DNA from 3 places in the Roseburia sp. AF15-21 genome. Region 3 is predicted to be linked to each of the others. Evidence: a T-box and tRNA genes for the amino acid it is inferred to sense, from the RefSeq annotation. Region 3 holds a T-box; the other regions hold tRNA genes.
The links. A T-box is a leader RNA that pairs with one kind of tRNA and senses whether it is charged. The one in region 3 lies ahead of thrS (threonine--tRNA ligase), so its partner is inferred to be a tRNA-Thr.
Positions count from the first base shown of each region.

Region 1: it encodes a tRNA-Thr, which carries the amino acid that the T-box ahead of thrS (threonine--tRNA ligase) is inferred to sense. The anticodon was not compared.
Region 2: it encodes a tRNA-Thr, which carries the amino acid that the T-box ahead of thrS (threonine--tRNA ligase) is inferred to sense. The anticodon was not compared.

Region 1 is NZ_QUHG01000002.1:27,481-32,490, forward strand. Features, by position in the region: gene DWW33_RS03090 (YhgE/Pip domain-containing protein) at 1-375, shown strand, start outside; gene DWW33_RS03095 (hypothetical protein) at 395-787, shown strand; gene DWW33_RS03100 (YhgE/Pip domain-containing protein) at 802-2,943, shown strand; tRNA gene DWW33_RS03105 (tRNA-Thr) at 3,011-3,083, shown strand; gene DWW33_RS03110 (hypothetical protein) at 3,580-3,795, shown strand; gene DWW33_RS03115 (hypothetical protein) at 4,145-4,390, shown strand; gene DWW33_RS03120 (hypothetical protein) at 4,394-4,837, shown strand; gene DWW33_RS15620 (hypothetical protein) at 4,822-4,971, shown strand.
Region 2 is NZ_QUHG01000001.1:384,537-389,546, forward strand. Features, by position in the region: gene DWW33_RS01870 (DHH family phosphoesterase) at 1-965, opposite strand, end outside; gene DWW33_RS01875 (hypothetical protein) at 992-1,432, opposite strand; tRNA gene DWW33_RS01880 (tRNA-Thr) at 1,661-1,733, shown strand; gene DWW33_RS01885 (helix-turn-helix domain-containing protein) at 1,896-2,435, shown strand; gene potA (spermidine/putrescine ABC transporter ATP-binding protein) at 2,445-3,518, shown strand; gene DWW33_RS01895 (ABC transporter permease) at 3,511-4,332, shown strand; gene DWW33_RS01900 (ABC transporter permease) at 4,326-5,010, shown strand, end outside.
Region 3 is NZ_QUHG01000001.1:555,936-560,945, forward strand. Features, by position in the region: gene DWW33_RS02705 (DUF1540 domain-containing protein) at 34-348, opposite strand; gene thrS (threonine--tRNA ligase) at 569-2,530, opposite strand; T-box leader at 2,607-2,809, opposite strand; gene DWW33_RS02715 (SEC-C metal-binding domain-containing protein) at 2,903-3,403, opposite strand; gene DWW33_RS16185 (hypothetical protein) at 3,595-3,897, shown strand; gene rplT (50S ribosomal protein L20) at 3,935-4,291, opposite strand; gene rpmI (50S ribosomal protein L35) at 4,316-4,513, opposite strand; gene infC (translation initiation factor IF-3) at 4,536-5,010, opposite strand, start outside.

The DNA.
Region 1 (5,010 bases), on a different contig from region 3:
TGGTTTGCGTCATCGTTGACGAGTTTTACTTTTACCCTATTAATCTATGCGCTGACACTTTCCTTTGGAGACATCGGAAAAGCACTGGTGGTTGTAATGGTCGTTATCCAGATTGCAGGTTCCGGTGGAACTTATCCGATTGAGATATTGCCGGAATTTTATCGGCGGGTATATATTTTCTTCCCATTCCCATATGCAATTAATGCCATGCGTGAAACTATTGGCGGCATGTATGGCGGAGTCTATGAGAAGAATCTGGCAGAGCTGTTGATTTTCGCAGTAGCGGCATTGTTGATCGGACTGCTGATTCGCGTACCATTTATGGGTATCAATCATTTTGTGGAAAAACGAATGAAAGATACGAAGATGATGTAAGAGAGCAGGTGAAGAGCGGATGGAAAAGAAAGAAGATTATGAAAAGCTTTATGACATGCTTTTAGGCTATGAGCAGGAGATACATAAGAAGAATCAGAAACGTATCCGCATCGGATTGCGGTGCCTTATCATTATTCCACTGATTTTCCTGGCATTGTTATTCTGGACAGAAAGCTCAAAAATTGTATTTTTGATTCTGTGGATTGTATCGCTGTTTATTCTGGCAGGATATTTAATTTTTGTAGAATATTCGGACTATAAATTACAGGAAAAATTAAATGAGATTTCTAACCGGGAGCAGCAGGAGAGAGATGCACTGATTGGCGATGGAATTGCCCAGGTAGAGGAACGAATTCGTACCGTACTTCAGACGGCAGAGCAGGAAATTTTAACAGATAACACAAAGGAGTAGCAGAGGGATAGCACATGAAAAATATTTTTAGAATCTTTTACCGGGATTTTAAGAGAGTCAGCACAAATGTGGTAGCAGTGGTTATTGTAATAGGTCTTTCTATTATTCCGTCACTGTACGCATGGTTTAATATATTGTCCAACTGGGACCCGTATGGACCGGAATCTACATCAAATCTTAAGATAGCAGTATATTCCGCAGATGAGGGAATTGACATGGGAGGTCTGTCTTTAAATATCGGAGACAGCGTCATTGATGCCCTGAAAGCCAATCAGACTATGGGCTGGCAGTTTACTGATACCATGGATGAAGCAACCGACGGTGTATACAGCAGTGAATATTATGCGGCACTGATTATTCCGGAGGATTTCTCCGAGAAAATGATAAGCTTCCTTAACGGAGAAGTACAGAATCCGCAGATTATTTATTATGAAAATGAGAAGAAAAATGCCATTGCACCAAAGATTACATCCAAGGCAAAAACGGCAGTGCAGGAACAGGTTAATGCAACCTTTGTCAGCACTCTGGCAGAAGTCATGTTAAAGGTAAATGATGTCATGGTAGAAAATGGAATGGATTCCGGCTCTATGATGAATCTTTTTCTGACACAGCTTAATGATTTAAGCGGAGATTTGGACGGCTATATTGCATTGCTGAATTCTTTTGTCAGCATTACCAATTCGGCATCCAGCCTGATTGATACGACACAAGTTATGCTGCCGAATCTGAATACAATGGTAGATGATGGTTCGAATACGGTAAATACCATGCAGGGAGCATTGAATTCCGGCAGCCTTAATGCCAGTGCTTTGGCTGAGGTTATTTCAGCAAATCTTAATACAGCAGCCGACAGCCTTGACAACATCAATACGCTGATACAGAATGCCTTAGATCAGTTGGATAACTATGGTGATTTATCTTCCGGCGGACTGCAGAGCGCAATTAATATGATGCCGCTGATCCGTCAGTTATTTGAAAACAGTGTGGCAGACTGGAAGGATGATGAAAGTGTTTCCGGTCAGATTGCAGAAATCGAAGCACAGTTAGATAAAATTGAAGCAGATTTAAACAGTGTCCAGAATAATGTCACAGATTTAAATACTGCAAAGGATACTTTAAACACTGAAATATCTACCGAAATAACTTCCTGTAAGACCAAAATAAAAGCTTTAAAAGATACGTTTGACTATTCGGTAAAAGGTCAGCTGGAGACAACCATTCAGTCCATGCAGGGGTCACTGAATCAGACACAGGCAATTTTAAATGGTGTCGATGGAGATTTTGATGAAGTATCGGAAGTATTGGATGCTTATAGTGAAACCCTCGATAAGGGAAATGAAAGCTTAAGTGATTCACTGGCAGCAGCACAGGAAATGAAGACCGGACTTGACAGTGTGATTACAAGTCTCAGTGCTCTGGAAATCAGTGACCAGTATCAGGCTTTGATGAAAATCTTAGAGACCGACCCGACTTTGTTAGGAGATTTCTTATCTTCTCCGGTCAATATGGAGACGAAAGAGATTTATCCGATTTCCAATTATGGTTCGGCAATGTCACCGTTCTATACGGTACTGGCATTGTGGGTAGGTGCGTTGATTCTGGTGGCAATCATTCATGTAAAGGTACTTCCGGATGAGAAAATACCGGATGCAAAACCTTACCAGAAATTCTTTGGAAGATATATTACATTCTTCCTGATTGGACAGGTGCAGGCATTGATTACTGCACTGGGAGATTTGTTTTATATTAAGATACAATGCCATGACCCATTCTTATTCTGGCTTGCCTGCGCATGCTGCAGCTTTGTATTTACCTTATTTATGTATGCATTAACGGTAGCCTTTGAAAATGTCGGAGAGGCTTTGGCGGTAGTCATTATGGTTATCCAGGTAGCAGGAGCAGGCGGTTCCTTCCCAATCGAAGTACTGCCGGCAATCTATCAGCGGATTTACCGTTTCTTCCCATTCCCTTATGGAATGGATGCACTCCGGGAGACTATCGGTGGTATGTATGGAATGACTTATTGGAAATGCATTGGCATCTTAGGCATCTATATTATAATCTCACTTCTGATTGGACTTGTAATTGCAATTCCGTTCCGGAAGTTAAATATGAAGATTGAGCATAGCAAAGAAAAATCTGACATTATGCTGTAGAAAAGTATTGACAATCATAGCTCTCTATAGTATAGTATTACAAGTCGGGATTAGTTCCGACAGAATTGCTGGCATGGCTCAGTCGGTAGAGCGTCGCATTGGTAGTGCGGAGGTCACGGGTCCGATTCCCGTTGCCAGCTTAACAGGAAAAAAGGCTGTAATCCTTGATAAATCAAGGGTTACAGCCTTTTTGATAATAGGTACAAGCAAGTACAAACTGGATAAAATAATTATCGAGTAGTATCGAGTAAAGAAATTGCTAAAGCGTAATTCTGACATTAGAATGACCCATAATCCGAGACGCTTCTTTTACATCAACTTTTAAATCATAAAGCATGGTGTATGTGCTTATAGTGGAACAGCTAGAAGTATATCAAGCACATTAGCTGGCAGAAGTTCTACACTTAGTTTAAGAGGATTCCTTAACAACAGAAAGAAAACTGAATACACGGAGCGGTGCAATAACGAGAGAATCGGGCGGAGAGAGAAAGAGCCTGGAAGAACTTAGGCAGGCAGAGTGAAAAATGCGGAAGGCGTAGCGACAGAAAAAGAGAGGATTCTGCCAATGAATATGTATTCGATTATGTAGCAGGACTGTTTGCGGACAAAGATGGAGTGGAAGCGTTTTCTAAATATATGTCAGAGAATATGACAGAGAGTGAGCACAAGAGCATTCTCAAGACGATTGCTGACTTCTTCAAGGGAGTTTACGACAAAATCACATCATACCTGAATGAGCATGTATTATCCAGCACAGCAAAGAAAGCACTGAGAGCAGAAGCAATCGAAGCACAGGAAATCCGCGATATGTTTCTGGATGAGCTGACAAAGGCGCAGGAAAATTATAAATAGGGAAATGCAACAGCAGAAGAGGGCGAACATTATTCCATAAAAGTTAGTAGAAAGGAAGTTGTAAATAGAGCCGCAGTTGAACAGGATACAGTATTTTCTATTGATGTAGATGCAATCTTAAAAAATAGTAAAGAAGTTTACATTAGCAAAAGGGAATATGCTATACTTGCATCAGAAGTAGAGAAAAATAATTACAGTAAAGATTTTATAAGCAGAAAAATCAATCCTGCATTTTCGGACAAGTATTTTTATCTGTATAAGGTGACGGATAAAAATGCAAATAAGTTCAAAGTGCTGGCACAGTATGACGTGGAATTATATCATGACGATATAGAGGAGGTAATGAAAAGTGGAAGGTTCAAGAAAAATTACAGAACCAATGAAGGATTTGATAAAGGGATTGGATTTTTGTGGGGTAGATACAAATATAATAGTGGGAGTAGCCAACGCATTGAAAACGGACGAAGAAGTGGTAGAACTGATTCAGTTCGCATACGAGATACCGAAAGAAGTATATCTGAACAATATATCAGAAGCAGAAGAGCAGATAATGGCAAAAGTATTACAGATAACCCAGAGAAGAGATACTCAATAGATATTGACGAAGACCTTATGGCAATCCTGGACGAGGAGTATTCTGATACAGAAAAAAGAGATGGGCTCTATTATTGAGGATGGCTTTAAATCTCTTAAGAACGTGACTATAGATGAAAAGACCATGCGAAAGATTGCATCAGAGGTCAAGCAGGAATATAAGAGCACCTACAATGCGAAGGAACTGGCGGATAATCTGACGAAGGTATTTGCATACCTGAAGGATACAAAGAATGTATCTTATGAAGATATGGTAAGAATCGTGCAGGAAATTGCCACTCCAGTAATTGAAGAAAGCACAGATGTGGATAGTGTGGAAGCGGATGTGTATAACTCATTCCGAAATACATTAAAAGCACAGAAAATCCGGTTAAATGAAGCACAGAAGAAAGAAAAAGCTATATCTTACAACTTTTTGACATACGACAGAATTTGTGGGAACAGATAGATGAGAAAATCAAGGAATTAGGTCGGTTTTCACTGGATATTCCAGAGGAAATGTATCGGAACAATCCGAGCGAAGCGGAGGAGCAGATACTGGCAAAAGCATTGCAGATAACACAGAATAGAAAAATAGAATGATAAATGTCAATAAATACAAAAAGGTTAAATCTTTCACTT
Region 2 (5,010 bases), 170 kb from region 3:
TCTTCTGCCTTGATCTGCTCTAAGAACAGCATTTCTAATTTATAATCCCGGTCCGGTTCCAACTTTTCCATATTCTTCTTTGGAATGAAACCGCCAGCCATTGCCGGATGTCCGCCACCATTTCCATAATCTGCTAATGCCTTTGCTACAACTCTTCCGGCATCTACATGATTTAATGCACTCCGGACAGAAAACTTAATGCCATCAGAACGGATTGCATAAATCACGGAAATATTAACTACATCAAGAGACAAAATAAAGTCTGAAATAATTGCAATCAGCGCATCCGGACAATCAAACGGAATCGATGCAAATCCCACATCATCATAAATGTGGATATTATCGATTGCCGCACCATATGCCTTTAAATCAGAAAACTCCATTACATTTACATACATGGATTTTAACTCTTCCACATCTGCCATTGGATAAATGTATGCAAACATATCCACATCAAGCTTTGTTGTACCACGGACAAAGTCATCCGTATCCATCTTGATGCCATATGCCAGTGCTGCCGCCACATCCCGGCTCATTGGTGTATTGGTAAGATAAAAATACTCTGTAATCATTGTGGCACAGGCTCCTACACGGCGCACATCTTTATAAGCATATTCACAGGCAATTACTGTCGGATGATGGTCAATACATGCCACCTCATCTCCGATAAAATCGGTCAGATTCGCATTATATTTCTGGGAGTCTACGGTAACAATATAGTCCTCTTTCTTCATATCATCCAAATCTTCTTTAGACAAAATATCAATATGAAATGTGTCAAACATCTTTCTTGTACTCAGGCGTTCAATCTTGCCATCATAACAGATATCTGCATTAATCCCATGGTAATTTAAAAAATGCTGTAAGCCAAAGGCACTGGCAATCGCATCCGGATCTGGAAAATTATGTGTCTGAATATAAGTTCTGTGTCCTCTTAATAACTCTACTAATTGTAAGGGATCCATGTTTTATCTCCTGGTATGATTTCTTCTTATTTTAATATAGAAAGCGGATTATTTTCCTTCTGGAATTTCAATGCAAACAAAGCTGCCCCATAGCATAAAATTCCAATCAGCATAAATATTACTTTACCGGAAATTATTCCAACGACAATCTCTGCTGCTGCAACAATTCCATGAAGCCAGACAGGAAGGTTATGCAGACATGCAGCAAGTCCCGCTTCAATCAACACTACAATACATACGCTCACTACCGGTATCTTCCATACCAGTATACCCAGCACAATTTCCAATACGGCAAGAACCACAAATACACATAACATAATCAGCGTGCTGTTTTCCTTTAATTCTGCAATCGTAAACTGACTGTTCTTCTTTGCATAATTTTTCTTTGCGCTGTTAATTTTCTTCTTCATATTCTTCTTACTGTCCTCAGTTTTCTTTCCCCCTGAAACAAATTCCTTCACTTCCATGAAAAAAACTTCCTCCTTGTAATGATTTCCCTTTTCATAAGCCGGTTCATCTTTCTCCGGTTCTTACACATCTACGCCCATTATACCAAGTAACCTTTGAAAGAACAACTTTTTTCAAAAAAACATTGCAAATTTATTTTTTTCTATATATAATATTATAGTATGATTTTAATAAATAAAGGGTTGTCTGAGGAAAATATTTTATTTCGCATATAACCAGATTATTCTGCTTCCGTGGCTCAGTTGGTAGAGCGGCGCATTCGTAATGCGTAGGTCAGGGGTTCGAGTCCCCTCGGGAGCTTTTTTTGTTGTCTAAAAATAATCTAAAAATAGTATTGACATTTCTCTTTCAATTTCTCATAATACTCCTTAGTGAGTTTATTATTATTAAACTTCAAATACATTATTAGCTTCATTTTGTAAAAACTATGTAAAATCACTTTTCATGGAAAGGAAGTACAAAATGGATATTGGAAATAAAATCAAAGAGCTGCGGATTCTCTACGGTCTCACCCAGCAGGAACTGGCTGACCGTCTGGAATTATCCAAAGGATTTATCTCCCAGTTAGAGCGTAATCTTACGTCTCCTTCCGTGGGTACACTTTTAGATATTATCCAGTGTCTCGGCACTACGCCGGCAGAATTTTTTGCAGATGATGAACCTGCACAGCTTGTCTTTAAAAATGAAGATTATTTTGAAAAAGAAGATGCGGAACACAGGAGCTTAATCGAATGGATGGTTCCCGGTGCCCAGAAAGATATGATGGAACCGGTACGACTGACGCTGAAGCCCGGCGGCACATCAGACATCTATCTTCCACATGAGGGAGAAGAATTCGGCTATGTACTTAAGGGCTCCATTAAAATCATATATGGTACCCGTACTTATACTGCAAGACAGGGGGAGTCTTTTTATCTTAAGTCCAATAAAAAGCACCATATCGAAAATACCGGCAGGAAAGATGCCGTTCTTATCTGGGTTACAAACCCGCCAAGTTTTTAGGAGGTTATGATGGGCAAGAAATTAATACAATTAGAAAATATTACCAAAACTTATGACGGAAATATGATTTTGGATGACTTAAATCTTTATGTAAAGGAAAACGAATTCTTAACACTGCTGGGACCTTCCGGCTGTGGAAAGACTACTACCCTGCGTCTTATCGGTGGTTTTGAGACACCGGACACCGGACGTATTATTTTTGATGGAAAAGATATTACTTCTCTTCCGCCAAATGAGCGTAAATTAAATACTGTATTCCAGAAATACGCACTTTTTACCCATATGAGCATTGCAGAAAATATTGCTTTTGGGTTAAAAATCAGCAAGAAAAGCAAGGCTTATATTCAGGATAAAATCAAATATGCCTTAAAGCTTGTAAACTTAGACGGTTATGAAAACCGCAGCATTGATTCCTTAAGCGGTGGCCAGCAGCAACGTATTGCCATTGCCCGTGCCATTGTAAATGAACCAAAGGTGCTCCTTTTAGACGAGCCTTTGGGTGCACTGGATTTAAAAATGCGTCAGGACATGCAGTACGAACTGATTCGTCTGAAAAATGAACTTGGCATTACTTTTATCTATGTTACCCACGACCAGGAAGAAGCCCTTACCATGTCAGACACCATTGCTGTCATGAATCAGGGCTATATCCAGCAGATTGGTACTCCGGAAGATATTTATAATGAGCCGGAAAATGCATTCGTTGCCGACTTTATCGGAGACAGCAATATCATTGACGGTATCATGATTGAGGATAAATTAGTCAGCTTCTTAGGCATCAAGCACGAATGTGTCGACACCGGTTTTGGTAATAATAAACCGGTAGACGTAGTCATCCGCCCGGAAGATATTGAGATTGTAGAAGCCGGCACCGGTTTTATGGATGGTGATATTACTTCTGTTATCTTCAAGGGTGTCCACTACGAAATCGAAATTATGGCTGGCGGATATGAATGGCTTGTTCATACCACCAAATATTTCGAAACCGGAAGCCATGTGGGAATGAAGGTAATTCCTTTCAATATCCAGATTATGCATAAACCGGAATCCAGTGACGAAAAGGCGGTGGAACTCGATGCATAATGCCAGAAAAAGACTTTTAGCCGGACCTTATCTGGTCTGGATTATTGGATTTACTGTACTTCCGATTCTGATGATATTATATTACGCATTCACCAACAGTGACGGTGGTTTTACCTGGGCAAATATTGCTGCAATTGCAGACCCGGTACATATAAAAGCACTCCTGCTTTCCTTGAAGCTTGGTATCTTATGTACGGTTGTCTGTCTCCTGCTCTCCTACCCGCTTGCCATGATATTAAACAGTCTTCATATCAAGCATCAGAGCTTTGTGGTATTTATCTTCGTCCTGCCAATGTGGATGAACTTCATGCTGCGTATTTTAGCATGGCAGATGTTGCTTTCCAATAACGGAATTATCAATGGATTCCTTTCCATTTTTGGCATCCCGAAGCTTCATATGTTAAATACCCAGGGAGCCGTTGTATTTGGCATGATTTATGATTTTCTTCCTTTTATGATTATGCCGATTTACAATTCCATAGTACGTATCCGCAAAGAAACCATAGATGCGGCAAGGGATTTAGGTGCCAACAGTTTTATCACCTTCTTCCGTATCATTCTGCCGCTTACTTTGCCTGGAATTGTCAGCGGAATTATTATGGTATTCGTGCCGGCACTTACCTCCTTTGTTATTTCAGACCTTTTAGGTGGAGGTAAAGTACTTCTCATTGGAAATGTTATTGAGCAGTCCTTCATGCAGGGTTCCTACTGGAATTTAGGTTCCGGACTTTCCATTGTACTTATGATTTTTGTTTTAATCAGTATGGCATTTATGAATCGTGCCGGTGAATCAGGAGGGCATGCAGTATGGTAAAGAAAAGTTTATCAAGAATTTATCTTGCAATTATTTTCCTGTTTCTGTATCTTCCAATTGGAGTTCTGATTGTACTTTCCTTCAACAACTCCCTCTCCCGTGTAAAATGGGGCGGATTTACGACAGAATGGTACCGCAATCTTGTTTCTGACCCGACTATTATGAATGCCTTTTATACCACGATTCTGATTACCGTTGCATCTTCTGTGATTGCTACAATAATCGGAACCATGGCAGCAATCGGAATCAGTGCCATGCGGAAAAGGAACCGTCAGATTATGCTTGGTGCAACTAACATTCCACTTCTGAATGCAGATATTGTTACTGGTATCTCCCTGATGCTGCTTTTTGTCCGCTTTACAGAGCTTGGAACATCAACCGTATTGATTGCACATATTACCTTTGACATTCCATATGTCATTTTAAATGTACTGCCTAAGCTTTCCAACACCTCCTCCCATACCTATGAGGCTGCCAGAGACTTAGGTGCAACACCACTTTATGCATTTTTCAAAATTGTATGGCCGGATATCAAGCCTGGTGTATTCTCCGGTTTTCTGATGGCTGTGACAATGTCCTTAGACGATTTTTCCATCACCTATTTTACCAAGGGTGCCGGTGTCAATACATTGTCCACCATGATTTATACCCAGCTGCGTAAAGGTATTATTCCGGAAA
Region 3 (5,010 bases):
ATATTTTGCTAAAACTTACTGATATTCCACTTTTTAGGAACAACAGAAGCTGGCACACTCTGTTTCCATACAGGTACAGGCATTCGTTCCGGCTACCTGGATGTCTTTTGCATGACATTTTCTTCCTTCATTGAATTTACAGTTTACTGCCTCACAGGTAACATCGCTCATCTTAGGCGGTTTACCGGTCGAATTGGCACATCCACAGTTTTTCTTCTCTTCAAAACTTCCACAGCTTGTCTCGCTGTTGCGGTTTGCATGTGCACCCTCTACCGTAATATTTCCACGGCAACAGCAATCATCTTTCTGGAAACTGCAGCTTCTTACAGAACATTTTAATTCTGTCACAAAAATCATCTCCTTTCTTTCGTTACATGTTTAGTATCTCCAAAGGAAATCTTTTTATGTTACCAACTTCATGTAAAAAAATGTATCTTGACACATTCTCGTGCCTGCGGCGGCCGCTTTCCTGTAAAGCAAAAAAGACTGTTGTCCGGTGCAAATACCAGCAACAGTCTTTTTAAATCCATATAAATAATAAAATTAAAAATTAGATTTTATTGCATTTTTATTTTTCTTCTGCAACTTCTTCCTTACGGATTTCCTTTGTACGAATCTCTTCGCAGATTGCATCAATGAATTCTCCTAAAGGTTTTACACCTTCATCTCCTGCAAAACGGCTTCTTACGGATACGGTTCCGTCCTCTGCCTCCTGCTGACCAACTACCAGCATGTACGGCAGCTTATCCAGTCTTGCTTCACGAATCTTGAATCCGATTTTCTCAGAACGGTTATCAACCGTTACATCTACATCATGAGCTGCTAATTCTTTTCTTACCTGCTCTGCATAGTCTGCATATTTTTCAGAAATCGGCAATACTCTTACCTGTTCCGGGCAAAGCCAGGTTGGGAATTTTCCTGCATAATGTTCAATCAGCCATGCAAGGGTACGCTCATAACATCCCATGGATGTACGATGGATAATCCAAGGAAGTACTTTCTCACCCTTCTCATCGATATAGTACATGCCAAACTTCTCTGCACTTGCACAGTCAAGCTGGATGGTAACCATGGTATCTTCTTTTCCATATACATTCTTTGCCTGAATATCAATCTTTGGTCCGTAGAATGCAGCTTCCCCATCTGCTTCTGTATACTTGATGCCATTCTTATCCATAACATCACGCAGATACTGCTGGGTACTGTTCCAATATGCTTCGTCGCCCAGATATTTTTCTTTGTTGTTCGGATCCCATTTGGACAGACGGTAAGTAACATCTCCATCGATACCAAGTGTAGTCATTACATAATGGCAAAGCTCAGTACATCTGGTAAGTTCTTCTTCCGCCTGTTCCGGGCAAAGAATAATATGTGCCTCTGTAATAGTAAACTGTCTGACACGGGTAAGTCCATGCATCTCTCCGGAGTCCTCATTCCGGAACAATGTAGAAGTCTCTGACATCCGATATGGCAGATCTCTGTAAGAGTGCTGTTCATTCATGTATACATAATACTGGAATGGACAGGTCATCGGACGCAGTGCCATTGTCTCTTTGTCGTCGCTGTCCTTATTTAAAATGAACATTCCATCCATGTAGTGATCCCAGTGTCCGGAAATCTTATAGAGGTCACTCTTTGCCATCAGCGGAGTTCTGGTACGTACATAACCCCACTCTTTATCCTCTAAGTCTTCTATCCAACGCTGCAGTTTCATAATCATCTTGGTTCCCTTTGGTGTAAATAAAGGAAGTCCCTGTCCGATAACATCAACAGTGGTAAATAATCCCATTTCACGACCAAGTTTGTTATGGTCACGGCGTTTGGCATCTTCTAATTTCTCTAAGTATTCTTTTAACTCTTCCTTCTTATTAAAAGCAGTACCATAAATTCTCTGTAATCTTGCTTTGTCAGAATTACCTCTCCAATATGCCATGGAAGATGATGTCAGCTTAAATGCCTTTACGCCCTTGGTTGTCATCAGATGTGGGCCAGCACATAAATCTACGAAGCCGCCCTGGTCATAGAAAGAAATTTCTTCTCCCTCTGGTAATTCTTCAATCAGTTCTACTTTGTATGGCTCATTACGTTCCTGCATGAATTTGATTGCTTCCTCTCTTGGAAGTGTGAATCGTTTTAATTCATGACCTTCCTTGATAATCTTCTTCATCTCTGCTTCCAGATTATCGAGGTCTTCTCTTGAAAATGGGGCATGATCAAAATCATAATAGAATCCATCTTCAATTGCCGGTCCGATCGTAATCTTTGCATCCGGGAATAATTTCTTTACCGCCTGAGCCAGCACATGGGATGCAGTATGGCGGATTACCTTTAATCCTTCTTCATCACTTGCTGTTATAATATTTAAATTGCAGTCCTTGTCAAGAACGGTTCGTAAATCCACCACTTCTCCGTCTACTTCACCGGCGCATGCAACTCTTGCAAGGCCTTCGCTGATATCTGCTGCAATATCATAGACTGATTTTGCTTCACTGTACTCTTTTACTGAGCCATCTTTTAATGTGATTTTCATGTTCAAGTCTCCTTTTCTTATTATATTAGTATTAATAACTGTAAAGTAAAAAATCCCTGATGCATAAAATTTATGCATCAGGGACGATACTCTATCGTGGTTCCACCCTGCTTGCTGTACTTATCGTACAACCGCTCATTCTGATGATAACGGAATCACCGGACCGGATTGGGGTCACTCAGAGCTGGTCTTCACATTACACTCCATCAGAATACTCTCACCAGATGTATTCCTCTCTTTGACTTCCTGTCATGCTACTCGTCTCTTCTTTGTTTTGTCCTTTTGACAAAAGCTATTGTATACTCTTTTTTCTGCTATGTAAAGAGTTTTTCTGCGAAATATTTTCCAAATGTTTTCCAAAATATTTTATTCTTATCTTCCGCAGCAGAATTTATATTTCTTTCCACTTCCACAAGGACACGGATCATTTCTTCCGACTTTCTTTCCAACTACAACAGTGCCGGATTTCTTCTGCTCTAAATAAAGCTTTCTCTTGGTATCTGCATCAAAAATTTCATCCCACTGTGGTAATTCATAGAGCCAGTCAGCTTTGGCATCTACCATGTTCTTGTATAATTTTTCTTTATCGAATGCAAGGCTTACCTTGGTATCCTCTTCCATAGTATCAATTGGGTTTGGTGTTACCAGGCTGTCATTGATTCCATCTAAGAATCCAGTCATATCCATAATGCTGAGGTCGTATTTCTCTGCCAGCTCTTTTACAGTTCCTTCTACCTTCTCATCCGGGTTTGCTAAAAGCTTCTCATATACGCCCTTCTCTAACATAAAATATCTCTGCCAGAACTTCTGTAATTTTCCTCTATCTGCCTGCTGATCATAAGCAATCTTCTGCCATTCTTCTAATAATGCCATTGTTCATATCCATCCTTTAATCCATATTTAGTCGTATAACGCTTGTTTCAGTATAGCATATTTTGTGCTTTTTTCAAGTATTTATCCTCTGCAACTTTACATTTTCTGATTGACTATCTGCTGTCAAATGTTAAAATAATGTATATTGCTTTTTTCTAAAAACAGGTCATCAAAGAAAGTTGAGGTCATATATGAAAAAGACAAAACAGATTCTTGCAATTATCGGTGTTGTACTCTTAGTTGCCCTCTATGTTTCCACTCTTGTTTTTGCATTGATTGGAAGCGATTTTGCCACAAACTGTCTTAAGGCTTCCATCTATGCCACTGTGGTTGTCCCGGTTCTCATCTGGGCTTATACCATGGTATACCGCTTACTTAAGAATCATTACTCTTTAAGAGAAGATTTGGATTCCATCAAAAAAGAAGCTTCCGGGCAGGATGCTTCCGCAAAAACTTCAAATGAACCAAACATCAAAAAAGAGGATTGCGAATAACCACAATCCTCTTTTATAACTTGTCCACTTCTTAAAACTAAGCAAGTTTTGTTTTTGCAAGCTCTGCTAATGTTGCAAATCCTTCTGCATCATTTACAGCCATCTCAGCTAACATTTTACGGTTCATATCAACACCAGCTAATTTTAAACCATACATAAATTTGCTGTAAGATAATCCATTCATTCTTGCTGCTGCGTTAATACGGGCAATCCATAACTGTCTGAACTGTCTCTTTCTCTGTTTTCTTCCTGCATAAGAACTTGTTAAGGCTCTCATGACAGACTGTTTTGCTACTCTATACTGTTTGGAGCGTGCTCCTCTGTAACCTTTAGCTAATTTTAATGTTCTATTATGTTTCTTTTTAGCGTTTAAGCCGCCTTTAATTCTTGCCATGTTCTATTCCTCCTTAACCAATTCTTATAAATATGGTAAAATCTTCTTCATATTCTTAACATTTGTTGCATCTGTCATTGCAGGTTTTCTAAGATTTCTCTTAGTCTTAGTTGTTTTCTTTGTTAAGATATGTCTCTTATAAGCCTTGTTTCTCTTTAATTTTCCTGTTCCTGTTAATTTGAAACGTTTTGCTGCTGCTCTGCTTGTTTTCTGTTTTGGCATAATTTATTCCTCCTTAAAATCATTATCTTTTCTCTGCCAGCACCATACCCATGCTTCTGCCTTCCAGCTTTGGTGCTTTCTCCACTACTGCAATATCTGCAAGTGCTTCTGCAAAATCATCCAGAATATGTTTGCTTGCCTGTACATGTGCCATTTCTCTGCCACGGAAACGAAGTGTAACTTTTACTTTATTTCCTTTGGAAATGAACTTTCTTGCGGCATTCATTTTGGTATTCAAATCATTGGTATCGATATTTGGAGAAAGACGAACTTCTTTTAATTCAACCGTTTTCTGTTTCTTACGTGCTTCCTTCTCTTTTCTTGCAAGCTCATATCTGTATTTACCGTAATCGATAATCTTACATACAGGTGGCTTTGCTCCAGGAGCAATCTTTACTAAATCAAGTTCTGCTTCCTGTGCCAGCTTATATGCTTCTCTTGCTGACATGATACCTAACTGTTCACCATCCGCGCCAATCAGGCGGACTTCCTTATCT